Regions from separate parts of the Pseudomonas sp. 9.2(2024) genome, predicted to be linked through region 2. Evidence: riboswitches for the same ligand, from Rfam matches in the RefSeq annotation. Region 2 holds a riboswitch; the other holds the start of a gene.
What was found. A riboswitch is a leader RNA that binds a small molecule or an ion and turns the genes downstream of it on or off. The one in region 2 is predicted to bind cobalamin.

Region 1: linked by a shared signal. The riboswitch ahead of cobW (cobalamin biosynthesis protein CobW) and the one ahead of cobO (cob(I)yrinic acid a,c-diamide adenosyltransferase) in region 2 are both predicted to bind cobalamin.

What each region holds. Positions count from the first base shown of each region.
Region 1 is NZ_CP155585.1:3,614,056-3,623,264, reverse strand. Features, by position in the region: gene ABFB52_RS16205 (acyltransferase) at 1-814, shown strand, start outside; gene nfuA (Fe-S biogenesis protein NfuA) at 906-1,490, shown strand; gene cobM (precorrin-4 C(11)-methyltransferase) at 1,610-2,356, opposite strand; gene ABFB52_RS16190 (cobalamin biosynthesis protein) at 2,448-2,861, opposite strand; gene ABFB52_RS16185 (CbtA family protein) at 2,858-3,559, opposite strand; gene ABFB52_RS16180 (CbtB domain-containing protein) at 3,571-3,768, opposite strand; cobalamin riboswitch at 3,889-4,111, opposite strand; cobalamin riboswitch at 5,027-5,237, shown strand; gene cobW (cobalamin biosynthesis protein CobW) at 5,336-6,409, shown strand; gene cobN (cobaltochelatase subunit CobN) at 6,413-9,209, shown strand, end outside.
Region 2 is NZ_CP155585.1:2,087,005-2,096,213, forward strand. Features, by position in the region: gene ABFB52_RS09410 (sorbosone dehydrogenase family protein) at 1-1,106, opposite strand, end outside; gene ABFB52_RS09415 (hypothetical protein) at 1,172-1,756, opposite strand; cobalamin riboswitch at 1,923-2,149, shown strand; gene cobO (cob(I)yrinic acid a,c-diamide adenosyltransferase) at 2,230-2,841, shown strand; gene ABFB52_RS09425 (cobyrinate a,c-diamide synthase) at 2,838-4,133, shown strand; gene bluB (5,6-dimethylbenzimidazole synthase) at 4,130-4,780, shown strand; gene cbiB (adenosylcobinamide-phosphate synthase CbiB) at 4,777-5,685, shown strand; gene cobD (threonine-phosphate decarboxylase CobD) at 5,678-6,685, shown strand; gene ABFB52_RS09445 (cobyric acid synthase) at 6,682-8,148, shown strand; gene cobU (bifunctional adenosylcobinamide kinase/adenosylcobinamide-phosphate guanylyltransferase) at 8,136-8,657, shown strand; gene cobT (nicotinate-nucleotide--dimethylbenzimidazole phosphoribosyltransferase) at 8,654-9,209, shown strand, end outside.

The DNA.
Region 1 (9,209 bases), 1.5 Mb from region 2:
CAAGGCACTGCCGCCGGCGCGGTTTCTGTTGTATCGACTGTTCCGTATTGTCCCGGCGTATTGGCTCTACACGGTGCTCATGGCGTTGCTGGTGGTGTTCGCCCGGCCGTTGCTGCCGGATCAGACGGTGGACTGGAGTCATTTGCTGCTGTCGTTGCTGTTTATCCCGACGGAAAACCCCGGCGGCTACGGGATCTATCCGACCCTGAATGTCGGCTGGACCCTGAATTACGAAATGCTGTTCTACGTGCTGTTCGCCTGGGCGCTGCTGTTCCGGCTGCAAGTACGTTTGCTGGTGGTTGCGGCGCTGCTGTTTGCGGTGTGTCAGGCCTGGACCGGGTTTGGCTGGGTCAGCGAGTTTTATCGCTCGGACATCGTTTATGAGTTCCTGCTGGGGATCGGCATCGGCATGCTTTACCGTCGCGGCTGGATCGGGCCGGCGCTTTGGCTGCCCTTATTGGGGATCGGCGCGGCGTTGCTGGCGATCTATCACCTGCCGCCGGAACCCCGATTGCTGAACTGGGGCGTGCCCAGTGCGGTGCTGGTCATGGCCAGTATGGCGCTGGAGCGGCATGTCGAGCGCAACAGGCTGCTCAAGCTGCTGGGTGACTGTTCGTACTCGGTGTATCTGATGCACGTGCTGGTGCTGTCGGCCGGCGGTTATCTGGCCCGACGCTACGGGATCAACCCGTATTTGATGTTTGTCGTCTGTGCGCTGGCCATCGCTATCGGTTCGTGGCTGAGCTACGAATGGGTGGAAAAACGCAGTTATCAATGGCTTAAAGCGCGGATTGACGGTGAACCTGGCACCTAGCCGATTTGCGAACTATTCCTACGTAAATACTAGGACTTTGTGCCGCGCGCCGATTGGCGTAAACTCCGCCTCAAGCCTGCGAGGAGTCTCCATGACCGCTATTACCATTACCGACGCCGCCCATGATTACCTGGCCGATCTGCTCTCCAAGCAGAACACCCCGGGCATCGGCATCCGCGTTTTCATCACCCAGCCTGGCACCCAGTACGCCGAAACCTGCATTGCCTACTGCAAGCCGGGCGAAGAGAAACCTGAAGACACGGCGCTGGGGCTGAAAAGCTTCACCGCTTACATCGACTCGTTTAGCGAAGCGTTTCTCGATGATGCCGTCGTCGACTACGCCACCGACCGCATGGGCGGCCAGCTGACCATCAAGGCGCCAAACGCCAAAGTCCCGATGGTCAACGCCGACAGCCCGATCAACGAGCGCATCAACTACTACCTGCAAACCGAAATCAACCCGGGGCTGGCCAGCCACGGCGGTCAGGTCAGCCTGATCGACGTCGTTGAAGACGGCATTGCCGTGCTGCAGTTCGGCGGCGGTTGCCAGGGCTGCGGCCAGGCGGACGTGACCCTGAAGGAAGGCATCGAGCGCACCCTGCTCGAGCGTATTCCGGAGCTCAAGGGCGTTCGCGACGTGACCGACCACACGCAGAAAGAAAACGCCTACTACTAAGGTGTTCGCTGCGGCATGAAAAACGGCGCCCCGTGAGCGCCGTTTTTTTATGCGTGAGATTCAATTGATCGTTCCCACGCTCTGCGTGGGAATGCAGCCGTGGACGCTCCGCGTCCCATTCACGGTCTGTACAGGTGCGCATGCCCCGCGCGATACAGCGACGACTCGCTAAAGTGATCGCTACCCAACACCCGCCCTACCAGAATCAACGCCGTACGCCGAAACCCCTTCGCCGCCACCTTCTCGGCAATATCTTCCAGCGTCCCTGTCACCCAGTCCTGATCCGGCCACGTCGCCCGGTGAATCACCGCGATCGGGCAATCCGTGCCGTAATGCGGCAGCAGTTCGGCAATGATCTTCTCCAGATGATTGACCCCCAGATGAATCGCCATGGTCGCCCCGTGCTGCGCCAGGTTGCCGAGCTCTTCGCCGGCAGGCATCGCGGTCTTGTCGGCATAACGGGTCAGAATCACGCTTTGCGAGATGTCCGGCAGGGTCAGTTCGGCGCCCAACAGCGCGGCGCACGCGGCGGTGGCGGTCACGCCGGGAATGATCTCGAACGGAATATCCAGCTCGCGCAAATAACGAATCTGCTCGCCAATGGCGCCATACAGACTCGGATCCCCCGAATGCACCCGCGCCACGTCCTGGCCCTTGGCATGGGCGGTCTTGATCAGGTCGATGATCTGTTCCAGGTGCAGCTCGGCGCTGTTGACCAGGGTTTCAGCGCAATGACCTTCCAGCACCGCCGTCGGCACCAGCGAACCTGCGTAGATGATCACCGGGCAACTGCGGATCAGCCGCTGGCCTTTGACAGTGATCAATTCCGGGTCGCCGGGGCCGGCGCCGATGAAGTAAACGGTCATCGTTGGATCCTGTAGAAAAGGGGCAGGGCGGTGCTTCACAAGCCTTTCAGATGAAGAATGCTCATGATCGAAAGCGGGGATTATCGGGATTTTACGCCGCGCCGGCCAATGCCAGAGTTGCCTGAGCGTACTTTTGCCGGGAAATCAGCAGTTTTGCCGGGCCGCTGATCAACTGTTCGGCGAGCGCCAGAGCAGCACTTTCCGCTACGCCGTAGCAACCGGTGCGTTCGAAGGCGATCTGCGAATGGTGACTCAAACGTTGCTGATAACTGGCCAGTTCCTCGCTGCTGAAATACAGCAACGGCAGCGCCAGTTGGGCGGCGAGTTCCTGCAAACCGGGTTCATCGCGCTTGAGGTCGATGCTGGCGAGCGCCTTGACCTTCTCAAGATCAATTCGATGCGCCTGCAACGCCTGATCAAGCAATGCACGCAGCGTGCTGGCCGGGCAGCCGCGCTGGCAGCCCAGGCCGACCACGAAGGTCGGCGCTGCGCTGTCATTGGTCATGCGTGGTACTGACCTTCGCTTTTGCGGCGGAACAACCAGGCGCTGATCAGGCCCAGGGCCAGCCAGAACGCGACGTTGGTCAGCTGCGAAGCGATTTTGAACTGGGCTTCGAGGGCTTCCGGGGCGAGCATCGAATGCACTTCCGGTTGCGGCGCGCCGATCACGTGCGGCACGGCAAGGATCGCCACGCCGAGGATCTTCATCAGCCAGTTACGGCTGAACGCGATCAAGGCCAGGCCGACAGCGGTGGAGGCCGCAGTGCCGATCCACCACATCTGCCGCGAGGCCAGATCCGCAGCGGCAGTGCCCGGCAGCTCAGGTGGCAGGCCCATGGTCGGGGCGAGCACGAAGGTCGCGTAACCGGCCAGGCCCCAGAGCAGGCCTTGCGAAGTCTTGGTCGGCGCACGCAGGGTGTACAGGCCCGCCAGCATCAGGGCGAAACCCACGGCAACCACCAGATTGCCGCCGGTGGTGGAGACCACGCGCTGCCAGCCGTCTTCCGGCTCCCAGGCTTCGGCATCGTGGGTGTGGGCGGCGGTGCCGGCGGCGTGTTCGTGAACTTCGGCAACCGGTTCGGCTTTCTCGAAGGTTTCGGCCTGCAAAATCAGCGGCGAAACCCAGAAGCTTTGCAGCAACGTCAGGAGCAGGGCGGCCAGAAGGCCGGTGAAACCTGCGGTCTGCGCAATACGCTTGATCATGTCGTCAGGTCTCAGTGGCACGGGAACGCGGCGCTGTGGCGGGTATCGTGGGCGGCGTTGTGTACCGCTTCGATGTGCGAGAAACCGGCGAAATACACAAGGCACGCACCGAGAATCGACGCGCAGACGGCGGCGGTCAGGCGTTGGCTCAGGGTGGTGGTGCTGGAGATCTTGTCCGAATTGCTGCCGGTGCTGCTGATGATCGACATGGCGCTTCCCTCTGGAGTGTCAGCGGGTGAATAGAGCGCATGAAAACCCCTGCGGCCGGGCACGCAGAGGTTCGAACAGCGCCCGCCCACCGCGGGTTTGTTATGTTCAGTAACGCAAGACGCGCACTGTGTGTTGCGGGCCGGTCTCCGGGCTCACGAGGGGTTGGCGTCTGGCCGACCTGCAAGCGTCACCTTCCCATGCCTGTGGGCACAGTGGATCTGACGCTTCGCTCGCTTACCGTTGCGGGGGCAGCACCGGACTGACATGGCTTTAGAGTAAAGCACATGATTCACCGGTTTCCCGTTTCACCCTGTGAAGGGCACCCGTAACAAGTTGTGTAGGAGACCATGGGTTGGGGAATTTAGTCAATTTTGTGGGCAGATCCGTTGCTGTGGTAACGGCCTCTTAGGGTTCCGCCCTTACGGCGGGTCACTTTTGGCAAACGCCCCAAAAGTAACCAAAAGGTCTCTAACCCTGACGTACGGCCCCTCGCTGAGGCTCGTGGTTCCTTCGCTCCGGGATTGATCCGGGGGCATCGCCTACGGTTTGCTTCGCTGCACCTCCTCTCGATGTGTTTGGCTTCGCCAAACGGTCGCTACGCTCCCACCCCCGGATCAATCCCTCCACTCAGCCTGCCGACGGGCCCTGCGATCAAAAGCGGTACTCGAGCTAACGCTCATCGTGTTGAGTGGTGAGGGGCGGGTGTTCGGCTTTGGTTTTTTGGTGGGTTTACCCCTCACCCCAGCCCTCTCCCCGAGGAGAGGGAGCCGATTTTTGTGCTTTTCAAAGCCTGAGGTCGACTCGGTATTGCACGTCGGCGTAGCTCCCGCAAGCACCTCGGTCAGTTCCCTCTCCCTCCGGGAGAGGGCTAGGGTGAGGGGGCTCTTGATCTGGCTTTTGCTCTAGCTCTGGCTCTGGCTCTAGCTTTTGATCTTTAGCCCCTTCGGCAGGCCGAGCGGAGGTGTCCATCAGGGGGTAGGCGCGCAGCGCCGTGCGGCGAAGCCGCATACATCGAGAGGAGGTGCAGCGAAGCAAACCGTAGGCGATGCCCCCTGATGGACACCGTAGCGAGGGAACACTGAGCCTAAGCGAAGTGCCGTACGCCGGGGCTCAGCCTTTTTGGTTACTTTTTCGGCGTTTGGAAAAAGTGACCCGCCGTAAGGGCGGAACCCTAAGAAGCCGTTACCGCAGCAACGGATATGCTCACAAATCCCAAAACCAAAAAACAACGGCCATTGACCCATCACGAACCCATGCGTAGCCTTGCGCTTTCGAGGTTCTTCGGCCCACGCCGAAGCTAAGAAGGGAACGCGGTCCAAGCCGCGGCTGCCCCCGCAACTGTGAACGGTGCTGTTCGCTGCCACGCCACTGCCAACTCAATCCAGAGCCAGCGGGAAGGCGCAGCGAATACCGGGCCAAGGCCCGAACACCGTCAGCCAGGAGACCTGCCTCGTCACAGATTCTCACTTTCAACCGGGCGGGGTGATCCGGTGGCGAACTCTCCAGGCACGCACCCGCGTTGCCGGTCTCGTCCCGTATGCCCGCCACCTTGCCAAAGGGCATCCGATGAAAACACTGGCCAAACTCCCCGTCACCATCGTCACCGGCTTCCTCGGCTCGGGCAAAACCACCTTGCTGCGGCACATGCTCGACAATGCTCAGGGCCGCCGCATCGCGGTGATCGTCAACGAGTTTGGCGAGTTGGGCATCGACGGTGAAATCCTCAAGCAATGCACCATCGGCTGCACCGAAGAAGAAGCCACCGGCCGCGTCTACGAACTGGCCAACGGCTGCCTGTGCTGCACGGTGCAGGAAGAGTTCTTCCCGGTAATGCGCGAACTGGTGGCCCGTCGCGGCGACCTCGACCACATCCTGATCGAAACCTCGGGTCTGGCCCTGCCAAAACCGCTGGTGCAAGCCTTCCAGTGGCCGGAAATCCGCAGTGCCTGCACCGTCGACGCGGTGATCACTGTGGTCGACAGCCCGGCCGTGGCCGCTGGCACCTTCGCCGCGTTCCCGGATCAGGTTGATGCCCAGCGCAAACTCGATCCGAACCTGGATCACGAATCTCCGCTGCACGAACTGTTCGCTGACCAACTGGCCAGCGCCGACCTGGTGATCCTCAACAAGGCCGACCAGACCAGCCCTGAAGACCTTGCGCGGGTCCGTTTGGAAGTCGCCGAAGAGCTGCCGCCTGCGGTGAAAATCATCGAAGCCAGCAACGGTAGCCTGCCGCTGGACGTGCTGATCGGCCTCGGCGCCGGCTCCGAAGAACACATCGACAGCCGCCACAGCCATCACGATCACCACCACGGTGAAGGCGATGACGATCACGATGACCACGATCACGACGCCTTCGATTCGATCTCCATCGAACTGCCGCAAGCCGACGAAAGCCTGTTGCTCGACGCGCTGACGCAACTGGTGGTTCAGCACGGCATTCTGCGGGTCAAAGGCTTCGCGGCGATTCCGAACAAGCCGATGCGTCTGCTGATCCAGGGCGTGGGTACACGTTTCGACAAGCACTTCGACCGTCAGTGGGGCGCCGATGAGGTGCGCGTGACGCGTCTGGTGTTGATCGGTCAGGAACTGGATGCCGCTCAACTCGAAGCGCAACTACGCGCCGCGCTCAGCGTTTAAGCCATGCACCTGCTCAGGACCCAGCCCGGCGGTTTCGTGTCGGACGACAACATTGCCGACCTTGGACAAACCCCCGCCGAACTGGTGATCCTGTGCAGCGGCGATTCCAGCCTCGCGCTGCTCGCCGAAGCCGCGCAGCAACTGCCCGAGGATTACCCGAGCGTGCGGCTGGCCAACCCGATGCAGGTGCAGAACCATGCGTCGGTCGACCTGTACGTCGATGAAGTGCTGCGCCACGCCAAGGTGATTCTGATTTCGCTGCACGGCGGCATCGCCTATTGGCGTTATGGCGTCGAGCGGCTGGTCGAGTTGTCCGAGCGTGGCGTGCAGGTGATTCTGGTGCCGGGCGATGATCGGCCCGACCCGGAGCTCAGCGACCTGAGCACCGTCGGCGCGGAAGACCGCGACCGGCTCTGGCAGTTTTTGCGTCAGGGCGGCATGGGCAATGCGCTGGATTTCTTCCGCTGCCTGGCCAATCGCTGGCTGGCGCGGGATTACGTGTGGGGCGAGCCGCAAGCGCTGCCGCGCACGGCGATTTATCACCCGAATAAAAACACCGCCGCACTGAGTGACTGGCAAGCCGATTGGCTGCCCGGTCAACCGGTCGCGGCGGTGTTGTTTTATCGCTCGCATTTGCAAGCGGCGAACACGGCGTTTATCGACGTGTTCTGCCAACGGCTTCAGGTGGCGGGACTCAATCCGCTGCCGATTGCCGTGGCCAGTTTGAAAGAGCCTGGCTGCTTGTCGGTGGTCGAGGACTGGCTGGATGAGGTCCAAGCCTCGGTGATTCTGAACACCACCGGTTTCGCCCAGTCCAGCCCGGAAGCGCCGCATCTGCGGCCATTCCGTCGCAACATTCCGGTGATCCAGGCGATCTGCGCCCAGGACAATGAACCCGGCTGGCGCGAGAGCGAACAGGGCCTCGGTCCGCGGGATCTGGCGATGCACATCGCATTGCCGGAGCTGGACGGCCGGATCATCAGCCGACCGATCAGCTTCAAGGATCTGGCCTGGCGCAGCGAGCGCAGTCAGTCCGATGTGGTGTGTTATCGGGCCCAACCCGAGCGCATGGATTTCGTGGCCGAACTGGCGCGCCGCTGGGTCGAACTGGCGCGGGTGTCGAACGCTGAAAAACGCGTCGCGCTGATCCTCGCCAACTACCCGACCCGGGACGGACGCATCGGCAACGGTGTCGGCCTCGACACGCCGGCTGCTGCGCTGAATATCCTGCGGGCGTTGCAGGCCGAAGGTTATCCGCTGCCGGCCGAACTGCCGGACAGCGGCACCGAACTGATCCGGCAATTGCTCGGCGGCGTCAGCAATGACCTCGACACCCTTGATCAGCGCCCGTGCCAGCAAAGCCTGGCGATGAACGACTACCTGACGATGTTCAACGCACTGCCCGAAGCCAATCGCGCGGCGGTGCTGGAACGTTGGGGTTCGCCGCAGAACGATCCGATGTGCCGTGACGGGCGGATGATGATCGCTGGTCTGCGTTTTGGTCTGACCTTCGTCGGGATTCAACCGGCGCGGGGTTATCAGGTCGATCCGAGCGCGGTGTATCACGACCCCGATCTGGTGCCACCGCACGCGTACCTCGCGTTCTATTTCTGGCTGCGCCGGACCTACGGGGCTCATGGCGTTATCCACGTCGGCAAGCACGGCAACCTCGAATGGCTGCCGGGCAAGGGCGTGGGTCTGTCGGAGAATTGCTGGCCGGACGCGCTGCTCGGGCCGCTGCCGAATATCTATCCGTTCATCGTCAACGACCCGGGCGAGGGCGCCCAGGCCAAGCGTCGCACTCAGGCGGTGATCATCGATCACCTGATGCCGCCGCTGACCCGCGCAGAAACCTACGGCCCGTTGCGCAATCTGGAGCTGTTGGCGGACGAGTATTACGAAGCACAATTGCTCGATCCGCGCCGCGCCCGGGAATTGCAGCGCGACATTCTGCAACTGGTGCGTGACACGCAGATCGATCGCGAACTGCAACTGGATGCCGCCCTCGACAGCGATGCCGACGCGGCGATCTGGCTGCCGCGCCTGGACACCTATCTGTGTGACTTGAAGGAGTCGCAGATCCGCGATGGTCTGCACATCTTTGGTGAGTCGCCGACCGGGCGTTTGCGTATTGATACCTTGCTCGCGTTGCTGCGCATCCCGCGTGGCGATGGCAAAGGGGCGCAGTCGAGTCTGTTGCGGGCGTTGGCCAAAGCGTTTCAGTTGGGGTTCGATCCGCTGGATTGCGCACTGGCTGATCCCTGGGCCGGCCCGCGTCCAATGGAGTTGCTGTCGGTCAGCGACGAGGTCTGGCGCACGGCGGGGGATACCCGCGAGCGTCTGGAGCTGTTCGCGGCGCAATTGATTGAGCAGACACTCAACCAAAATCAAGCCTTGCACAATCCCTGTGGGAGCGGGCTTGCCCGCGAAGGCGTCGTGTCAGTCAATATCTCTTTCACTGACATATCGCTTTCGTCGGATCGCCGCCCGGGGGCAAGCCCGCTCCCACAGGGACCGCGCTGGGTTGAAGTCGGTGCAATCCTCGACAACCTGCGCGAAGTGATTGCCCCACGCCTCGATGCCTGCGGCCCGGCCGAAATGCACGGCTTGCTCGACGCGCTGAGCGGCCGTTTCGTCCCCGCCGGCCCGAGCGGGGCTCCAAGTCGCGGTCGTCTCGACGTACTGCCCACCGGGCGCAATTTCTATTCGGTGGACGTGCGTAATCTCCCGACCACCACCGCATGGCGAATCGGCTTCCAGTCGGCAACCCTGATTCTCGAGCGACACCTGCAGGATCACG
Region 2 (9,209 bases):
CGGTTCCACGAGCCGTGCTGGCCGATGAATGCGCCTTCCTTGAACTGAGCCGGCAAGCGATTGCCTTCGGCGAAGGTCAGGCCCAGTGATGCAGTGTGCGGGCCAACGGCGTAGTCGGGAGCGATGGCCTTGGCCACCATGTCCGGCCGCTGTGGTTCCACGCGCACGTCGATGTGCTGGCCGTAGTAGCTGAACGGCCAGCCATAGAAGCCACCGTCCTTGACCGACGTGATGTAGTCCGGCACCAGGTCGCTGCCGATTTCGTCGCGCTCGTTCACGGCGGTCCACAGTGCGCCGGTTTGCGGCTCCCAGGCCAGGCCGTTGGGATTGCGGATGCCCGAAGCGAAAATCCGGTGGTTGCCGGTGGCGCGATCCACTTCCCAGATCGCCGCGCGGCCTTCTTCCTGATCGAGGCCGTTTTCGCCGACGTTGCTGTTCGAGCCGACGGTGACGTACAGCTTGCTGCCGTCTTTGCTGGCGATGACGTTTTTGGTCCAGTGATGGTTGAGCGTCCCGCCCGGCAGGTCGACGACCTTGATTGGCTGGCTCTTGATTTCGGTCGCGCCGGGCTCGTAGTTGAAGCGCAGCAGGCGATCGGTATCTGCCACGTACAGATCGTTGCCGACCAGGGTCATGCCGAACGGCGAGTTGAGGTTCTGCAGGAACACCGTGCGGGTCTCGGCCACGCCGTCATGATCGGCATCGCGCAGCAGGGTGATGCGGTTCGGACTGGGCACGCCGGCACCGGCACGCCCCATGACTTTTTTCATCACCCAGCCACGAATGCCCTTGCTGTCGTCCGGTTTTGGCGGGGCGTTGGTTTCTGCCACGAGTACATCGCCGTTCGGCAGTACGTAGAGCCAGCGCGGATGATCGAGATTTTCGGCGAAAGCCGCCACCTGAGTGCCTGCCGCTGCCGTCGGCTTCGCGCCGGCCGGCCAGCCAATGGCCGGGGCGATGTTCACCGTCGGGATCAGGGTCTTGTTCGGTTCGGGCAGTTTCGGTGACGGACCGGTGCCGTCGGAGACTTGCAGGCTGGAGGATTCACCACAGGCGGCGAGCCCTCCGGCGATCATGATGACGAAAACGAACTGGGGCTTGCGCATTGCTGATCTTCCCTATGAATGCATTCCTAAACATAGAGAAGCGCACAAGCCCGATGGTTCAACCCTCAGCCGTGGGCTTCCTTGAACAGCACGGCAATGCCGGGGTGATAGTTGCCGGCTTCGCTGCGCAATTTGCGGTAGGCGTAAGGAAAGTACCAGGCGACGGCGCAGGTGTGTTCCTTTTGCAGGTCGTCGACCATGTCCTGCAACTCTTCCGGGCTGGCGCTGTGCTGGGCTTTTTGCGGGGCCACGAACAGGCAGCCGAGTTTCAGGTCGCTGGCGTAGCTGATGCGCTTGGCGTCGCTGGTGATATCCGCCAGGGCCTGGGTCAGATTCAGACTGGTGACGCGCGGCCAGCGTTGGGTGGCCTGAATGAAGGCGCGATCTTCGGCGCCAGCGATAAACAGGTCGGCGCGAGCATTGCGCTCGCCTTCTTCGTTTTGTTTGCGGGTGGCGGTGTCGCGCAGGGTGACCAGTTCGGCCATCCAGGCAGCGGCCGAAAGCAGGCCGAGGTTGGCTTTTTCGTCGTGCCAATAAGGCGTGTCGTTGTCGCCGCGCACGGCGTTGTAGCGGTCGATACAGTCAAACCAGCGTTCCAGCACCGGGCGCAGGAATTCCAGCCGCGGATTGCTGATGATCATGCCTTGCATGGTGCTCTCCCTTGTTATTGTGATGTGCTCTCTGCAGTCAAAAAGCATGGCTCTTTGATATCACTGCTGGCAGTGTGGCACAAGATTGGCGTCAGTTAATTGATCGGCGGCAGTTATTCGCCGCACAAGCCCCTCTTCAATTGACGCTCCACCCCCAACCCTCTAACCTTCGCGGCTTGTTTCAGGTGCTCTGTGGCGCATGTCGACAGAGTGAAACAGGGAAGCCGGTGAGGCGGGTCTTCAAGCGATGAACCCTCACGATCCCGGCGCTGCCCCCGCAACGGTAAATGAGTAAAAGCTGCGTTTGATGCCACTGCGTAAAAGCGGGAAGGCGCGCAGCTAGGCCAACGCCGCTCATGAGCCCGGAGACCGGCCTGATCCATCCAGCGGCATCACGGTGGGCGATGCCAGGCTTGTTGCCGTCTATTCTTGTGCCTGCCCGCCGTTATCCAGCCTCAACGGAGAGCTCCCCCATGACTGATTCCCCCGAACGCGACGAGCGCCACCTGGCGCGCATGCAGCGCAAAAAAGCCGTGATCGACGAGCGCATCGCCAATTCGCCAGACGAATGCGGTCTGGTGCTGGTGCTGACCGGCAACGGCAAAGGCAAAAGCAGCTCGGCATTCGGCATGCTCGCGCGCGCCATGGGCCACGGCATGCAGTGCGGCGTGGTGCAGTTCATCAAGGGGCGCAACAGCACCGGCGAAGAACTGTTCTTCCGCCGCTTCCCCGAGCAAGTGCGTTTTCATGTGATGGGCGAGGGCTTCACCTGGGAAACCCAGGACCGCCAGCGCGACATCGCCGCCGCCGAAGCGGCCTGGGAAGTCTCCCGCGAACTGCTGCGTGATCCGTCGATCGGTCTGGTGGTGCTCGATGAACTGAACATCGCCCTCAAGCACGGTTACCTCGATCTGGATCAGGTGCTCAGCGATCTGCAAGCGCGTCCGCCGATGCAGCACGTGATCGTCACCGGCCGCGCTGCCAAGCCGGAAATGCTCGAGATGGGCGACACCGTCACCGAAATGGGCATGATCAAGCACGCCTTCCAGGCCGGCATCAAAGCGCAGAAAGGCGTCGAACTTTGAATCAACCACGTCACTGCCCGGCGGTACTGATCGCCGCACCGGCCTCCGGCCAGGGCAAGACCACCGTCACCGCCGCGCTGGCCCGTCTGCATCGCAATCAGGGGCGCAAGGTCCGCGTGTTCAAATGCGGCCCGGACTTTCTCGACCCGATGATCCTTGAGCGCGCCAGCGGTGCGCCGGTCTATCAACTGGACATGTGGATGGTCGGCGAGCAGGAGAGTCGTCGCCTGTTGTGGGAAGCCGCCGCTGAAGCCGATCTGATTCTGATCGAAGGCGTGATGGGCCTGTTCGATGGCACACCGTCGAGCGCCGACCTGGCCCGGCATTTCGGCGTGCCGGTACTCGGTGTGATTGACGGCACGGCCATGGCTCAGACCTTCGGCGCACTGGCCTTGGGTCTGGCGCGCTATCAGCCGGACCTGCCGTTTGCTGGCGTGCTGGCCAACCGCGTCGGCACCGTGCGTCATGCGCAATTGCTCGAAGGCAGCCTCACCGAAGGCCTGCGCTGGTACGGCGCATTGTCCCGGGAAACCGGGATCGAATTGCCAAGCCGCCATCTCGGTCTGGTGCAGGCCAGCGAACTGAATGACCTCGATGTGCGCCTCGACGCCGCCGCCGAAGCGCTGGCCGGCACTTGCGAGGTAGCGCTGCCACCGGCAGTGGAATTCGCCGCGCCAGAAGTTATTGAGACTGAAAAACTGCTTGAAGGTGTGCGAATTGCCGTCGCCCGCGACGAAGCCTTCGCTTTTACCTACGGCGCCAGTCTCGATCTGCTGCGGGCGATGGGTGCCGAGTTGAGTTTCTTCTCGCCGATCCGCGATACGCAATTGCCCGATGCCGACAGCTTGTACCTGCCCGGCGGATATCCGGAATTGCACCACGTTGCCTTGTCGCAGAACGCCGACATGCTCGAAGCGATCCGCGCGCATCACGCCGCTGGCAAACCGCTGCTTGCCGAATGTGGCGGCATGCTCTACCTGCTCGACTCGCTGACCGATGTCGAAGGCACCCGCGCTGATTTGGTCGGCTTGTTGAGTGGCGACGCCGTGATGCAAAAGCGCCTCGCCGCACTGGCGCTGCAAGAGGTCGACCTGCCGGAAGGCCTGCTGCGCGGCCACACCTATCACCATTCCCTGACCACCACCGAACTGACGCCGATTGCCCGTGGCCACAGCCCCAACGGCGGGCGCGGTGCCGAAGCGGTGTATCGGCAAGGACGGATGACCGCGTCGTACGTGCATTTTTACTTCCCGTCGAATCCGTCGGCGATTGCCGCACTGTTGGTGCCATGACCGACAACGCCTTCACTGACGCCGAGCGCGAAGCGGTCTACCGCGCCATCGCCGAACGCCGCGACATGCGCCACTTCAGCGGCGGCACGGTCGAGCCTGAACTGTTGCGCCGTTTGCTTGAAGCCGCGCATCAGGCGCCGAGTGTCGGCCTGATGCAGCCGTGGCGCTTCATCCGTATCAGCGACCGCGCGCTACGTGGCCAGATCCAGAACCTTGTTGAAGAGGAGCGCGTGCGCACCGCCGAAGCCCTCGGCGAGCGCAGTGACGAATTCATGAAGCTCAAGGTCGAAGGCATCAACGACTGCGCCGAAGTGTTGGTCGCGGCGTTGATGGACGATCGCGAGCGGCATATTTTCGGTCGTCGCACGCTGCCGGAAATGGACATGGCGTCGTTGTCCTGCGCAATCCAGAATCTCTGGCTCGCCGCGCGTGCCGAAGGCCTGGGCATGGGCTGGGTGTCGCTGTTCGAGCCACAGGCGCTGGCCGATCTGCTGAAACTGCCGGCCGGGGCCAAGCCGCTGGCGGTGCTTTGCCTGGGGCCGGTCAAGGAATTCTATCCGGCGCCGATGCTGGTACTCGAAGGGTGGGCGCAGGCGCGTCCGCTCAATGAGCTGCTGTATGAAAATTTTTGGGGAGTGAGTCAATGAGTGTGGCGTTGTTGAGTGTCGCCGCGGTTGCGCTGGATGCGCTGCTGGGTGAACCGAAACGCTGGCATCCGCTGGTGACGTTCGGCAATTTCGCCGGGCGCATCGAGCAACGTTTCAATAGCGCTGGTCGTGGTTGGCGCAGCCATGGCGTTACCGCGTGGGTGATCGCGGTGTTGCCGCTGACCCTGCTGGCTACGGCGTTTTCATGGGCGCCTTACGTGGGCTGGATCGTCGAGATTCTTGCGCTGTATTGCGCCCTCGGCATGCGCAGCCTGGGTGAGCACGTCGAGCCGGTGGCCAAGGCTTTGCGCGCCGATGATCTGGAAGAGGCGCGCAAGCGCGTGGGTTATCTGGTCAGCCGTCAGACCGATGAGCTGGACAGTACCGCCGTCGCCCGCGCCGCCACCGAATCGGTACTGGAGAACGGCAGCGATGCGGTGTTCGCTGCGCTGTTCTGGTTTGCCGTGGCCGGTGCGCCGGGCGTGGTGCTCTATCGTCTGAGCAATACGCTCGACGCGATGTGGGGCTATCGCAACGAACGCTTCGAGCGTTTCGGCTGGGCGGCGGCAAAAATCGATGACGTCCTCAACTACATTCCTGCGCGGCTGGTGGCGTTGACTTACGCGCTGCTGGGCAAAACCCGACTCGCGTTGAAATGCTGGCGCACTCAGGCGCCGAAATGGGACAGCCCGAACGCCGGCCCGGTGATGGCCGCCGGGGCGGGTGCCTTGGGCGTCGAGCTGGGCGGTCCGGCGATTTACCACGGCGAGCTGCACGAGCGTCCGCAACTGGGCGAGGGCGTGCCGGCGGATGCCGATTCCATTGATCGCGGCTGGCAATTGGTCCAGCGCGGGGTATGGTTATGGCTGCTGATTCTCTGCGTGGGGGCTGAATTCTATGCTTGAGCACGGTGGCCGGTTGCGCAGGGCGGCGCTCGAATACGGCATCGCGGAAGAAGACTGGCTCGACCTGTCCACGGGTCTGGCGCCATGGCCGTTTCCGGTCCCGGATATTCCGCTTCGGGCGTGGGCGCGCTTGCCGGAAAACGATGACGGTCTGGAGCAGGCCGCCTGCGATTACTACGGCGCCAGTCAGGTGTTGCCGGTGGCCGGTTCGCAGATGGCCATTCAGTTGTTGCCGCGATTGCGTCGGGCCGGCAAGGTCGGCGTGCTGTCGCCGTGTTATGCCGAGCATGCTGAAGCCTGGCGGCGCAGCGGCTATATCGTGCGTGAGGTGCTGGAGCAGGAAGTCGACTTCTTTCTCGACAGCCTCGACGTGCTGGTGGTGGTCAATCCAAACAATCCCACGGGCCTGAATCTGACCCCGGCGCGCCTGCTCGACTGGCATGCGCGGCTGGCCCAGCGCGGCGGCTGGCTGGTGGTCGACGAAGCGTTCATGGACAACACGCCGCAGCTGAGTCTCGCCCCGCATTCGCATCAAGTGGGATTGATCGTGTTGCGCTCGTTCGGCAAGTTTTTCGGTCTGGCCGGTGTGCGGCTGGGCTTCGTGCTGGCCGAGCGCAAGTTGCTCCGGTTGCTGGCCGAACAGGTCGGGCCCTGGGCCGTCAGCGGGCCGACCCGGGTGCTGGGGCAGGCTTGTCTGCGCGACACCGAAGGCCATACCCGCCAGCGCATCCGCAGCGACGAGGCCAGCGAACGATTGGCTGCGCTGCTTGAGCGGCACGGCTTCAAACCGCAGGGCGGCTGCGCACTGTTTCAGTGGCTGATCACCGAACAGGCCGCCGCGCTGCACGAATTCATGGCCCGCCGCGGCATTCTTCTGCGCCTGTTCGCGCACAACAGCAGCCTGCGTTTCGGGCTGCCCGCCGATGCCGCCGACGAGGCGCGCCTTGAGCAAGCACTGCAAGCATTCGCCAAGCATTGCTCCATGGAAAAACCAGCATGACCACATTAATGGTGCAGGGCACCACCTCCGACGCCGGCAAAAGCACGCTGGTGACGGCGCTCTGCCGCTGGGCCACCCGCCAGGGCGTTGCCGTGGTGCCGTTCAAGCCGCAGAACATGGCGCTCAACAGCGCGGTGACTGCCGACGGCGGCGAGATCGGTCGCGCGCAAGCGGTGCAGGCCCAGGCGGCGTTTCTCGAACCGCACACCGACATGAATCCGGTGCTGCTCAAGCCCAACAGCGACACCGGCGCCCAGGTCATCATCCACGGCCGCGCGGTCACCAGCATGAACGCCGTCGCCTATCACGACTACAAAGCCATCGCCATGCAGGCCGTGCTCGCTTCCCACGAGCGCTTGAGCGCCGCCTATCCGCTGGTGATGGTCGAAGGTGCGGGCTCGCCAGCCGAGATCAATCTGCGTGCCGGCGACATCGCCAACATGGGCTTCGCCGAAGCGGTGGATTGTCCGGTGCTGCTGATCGCCGATATCAATCGTGGCGGGGTGTTTGCCCATCTGGTGGGCACGCTGGAACTGCTGTCGCCGAGCGAACAGGCGCGGGTCAAAGGCTTCATCATCAACCGTTTTCGCGGCGACATCGCCTTGCTGCAACCGGGCCTCGACTGGCTGGAACAGCGCACCGGCAAACCGGTGGTGGGCGTGCTGCCGTACGTGATGGACCTGCATCTGGAAGCCGAGGACGGCATCGACCAGCGCCAGACCGACAAGGTCGAGCAAGTCCTGAAAGTGGTGGTGCCGGTGCTGCCGCGCATCAGCAACCACACCGATTTCGATCCGCTGCGTCTGCATCCACAGGTGGATCTGCAATTCATCGGGCCGGGGCAGGCGATTCCGCCGGCCGATCTGATCATTCTCCCAGGCTCGAAAAGCGTGCGCAGTGACCTGGCGTACCTGCGCGCCAATGGCTGGGAATCGGCTATCCGCCGTCACCTGCGTTACGGCGGCAAATTGCTGGGGATCTGCGGCGGTCTGCAAATGCTCGGCGAGCAGGTGCACGATCCGCTGGGCCTGGAAGGCGCGCCGGGCTCCAGCGCCGGTCTGGGGCTGCTGGCGTTTGAAACGCAGCTCGAAGCCGAGAAGCAGTTGCGCAATGTGCGCGGGCGTCTGGCGCTGGAAGATGCAGAGGTCAGCGGTTATGAAATTCATGCCGGCGTGACCACGGGAGCGGCGCTGGAAAAGGCTGCCGTGCATCTGGACGACGGTCGCTGCGATGGCGCGCAAAGTCTCGACGGGCAGATTTTCGGCACCTACCTGCATGGCCTGTTCGAATCGCCGGCGGCCAGTGCCGCGCTGTTGCGTTGGGCCGGTCTGAACGATGTGCAGGAGGTGGATTACCACGGCTTGCGTGAACGCGATATCGAGCGGCTGGCGGATCTGGTGGAGAAGCACCTGGATACCGGGCTGTTACGTGAACTCTGTGGAATCTCCCCATGCTCCAGTTGATCCTCGGCGGCGCCCGCTCCGGCAAAAGTCGCCTGGCCGAAAAACTCGCCACTGACAGCGCACTGGCCGTCACTTACATCGCCACCAGCCAGCCGCTGGATGGCGAAATGAATGAACGCGTCGCCCATCATCGTGCGCGTCGTCCCGTCGAATGGGCGTTGATCGAAGAACCGTTGGAACTGGCCCGTGTGCTGCGCGAAAACGCTGGCCCCGAGCGCTGCCTGCTGGTGGATTGCCTGACGCTGTGGCTGACCAATCTGCTGATGCTCGAAGACGCCGCACGTCTCGCCGCCGAACGCGAAGCCCTGCTCGAATGCCTGGTGTCGCTGCCGGGTGAAATCATTTTTGTCAGCAACGAGACCGGAATGGGTGTCGTGCCGCTGGGCGAATTGACTCGCCGCTACGTCGATGAAGCCGGTTGGCTGCATCAAGCTCTGGCCGAGCGTTGTCAGCGAGTCGTCCTGACGGTCGCCGGCCTGCCTCTGACTCTGAAAGGACCTGCGTTATGACCCAAGCCTGGTGGCTGAACCCGTGCAAATCGGTGGATACGGACGCCGTTGAAAACGCGGCGGCGCGTCAGCAGCAATTGACCAAACCCGCCGGCTCGCTCGGTCAGCTTGAATCGGTGGCGGTGCAACTGGCGGGATTGCAGGGCCAGGTCAAACCGACACTCGATCAGGTCTGGATCGCGATTTTTGCCGGCGACCATGGCGTTGTCGCCGAAGGGGTTTCCGCGTTTCCTCAGGAAGTCACCGGGCAGATGCTGCTGAACTTTGTCAGCGGCGGCGCGGCGATCAGCGTGCTGGCGCGGCAACTCGGCGCGCAGCTGGAAGTAGTGGATCTGGGCACTGTGAACCCGTCGTTGAACTTGTCGGGCGTGCGTCACCTGAACATCGGCCCGGGCACGGCGAATTTCGCCAAGGGCGCGGCGATGACTCAGGCCCAGGGCGAACTCGCCTTGCAGGGCGGTCGCGACAGCGTGCTGCGCGCGAAGGCTGCGGGCGCGCAATTGTTCATCGGCGGTGAAATGGGCATCGGCAACACCACGGCCGCCAGTGCGC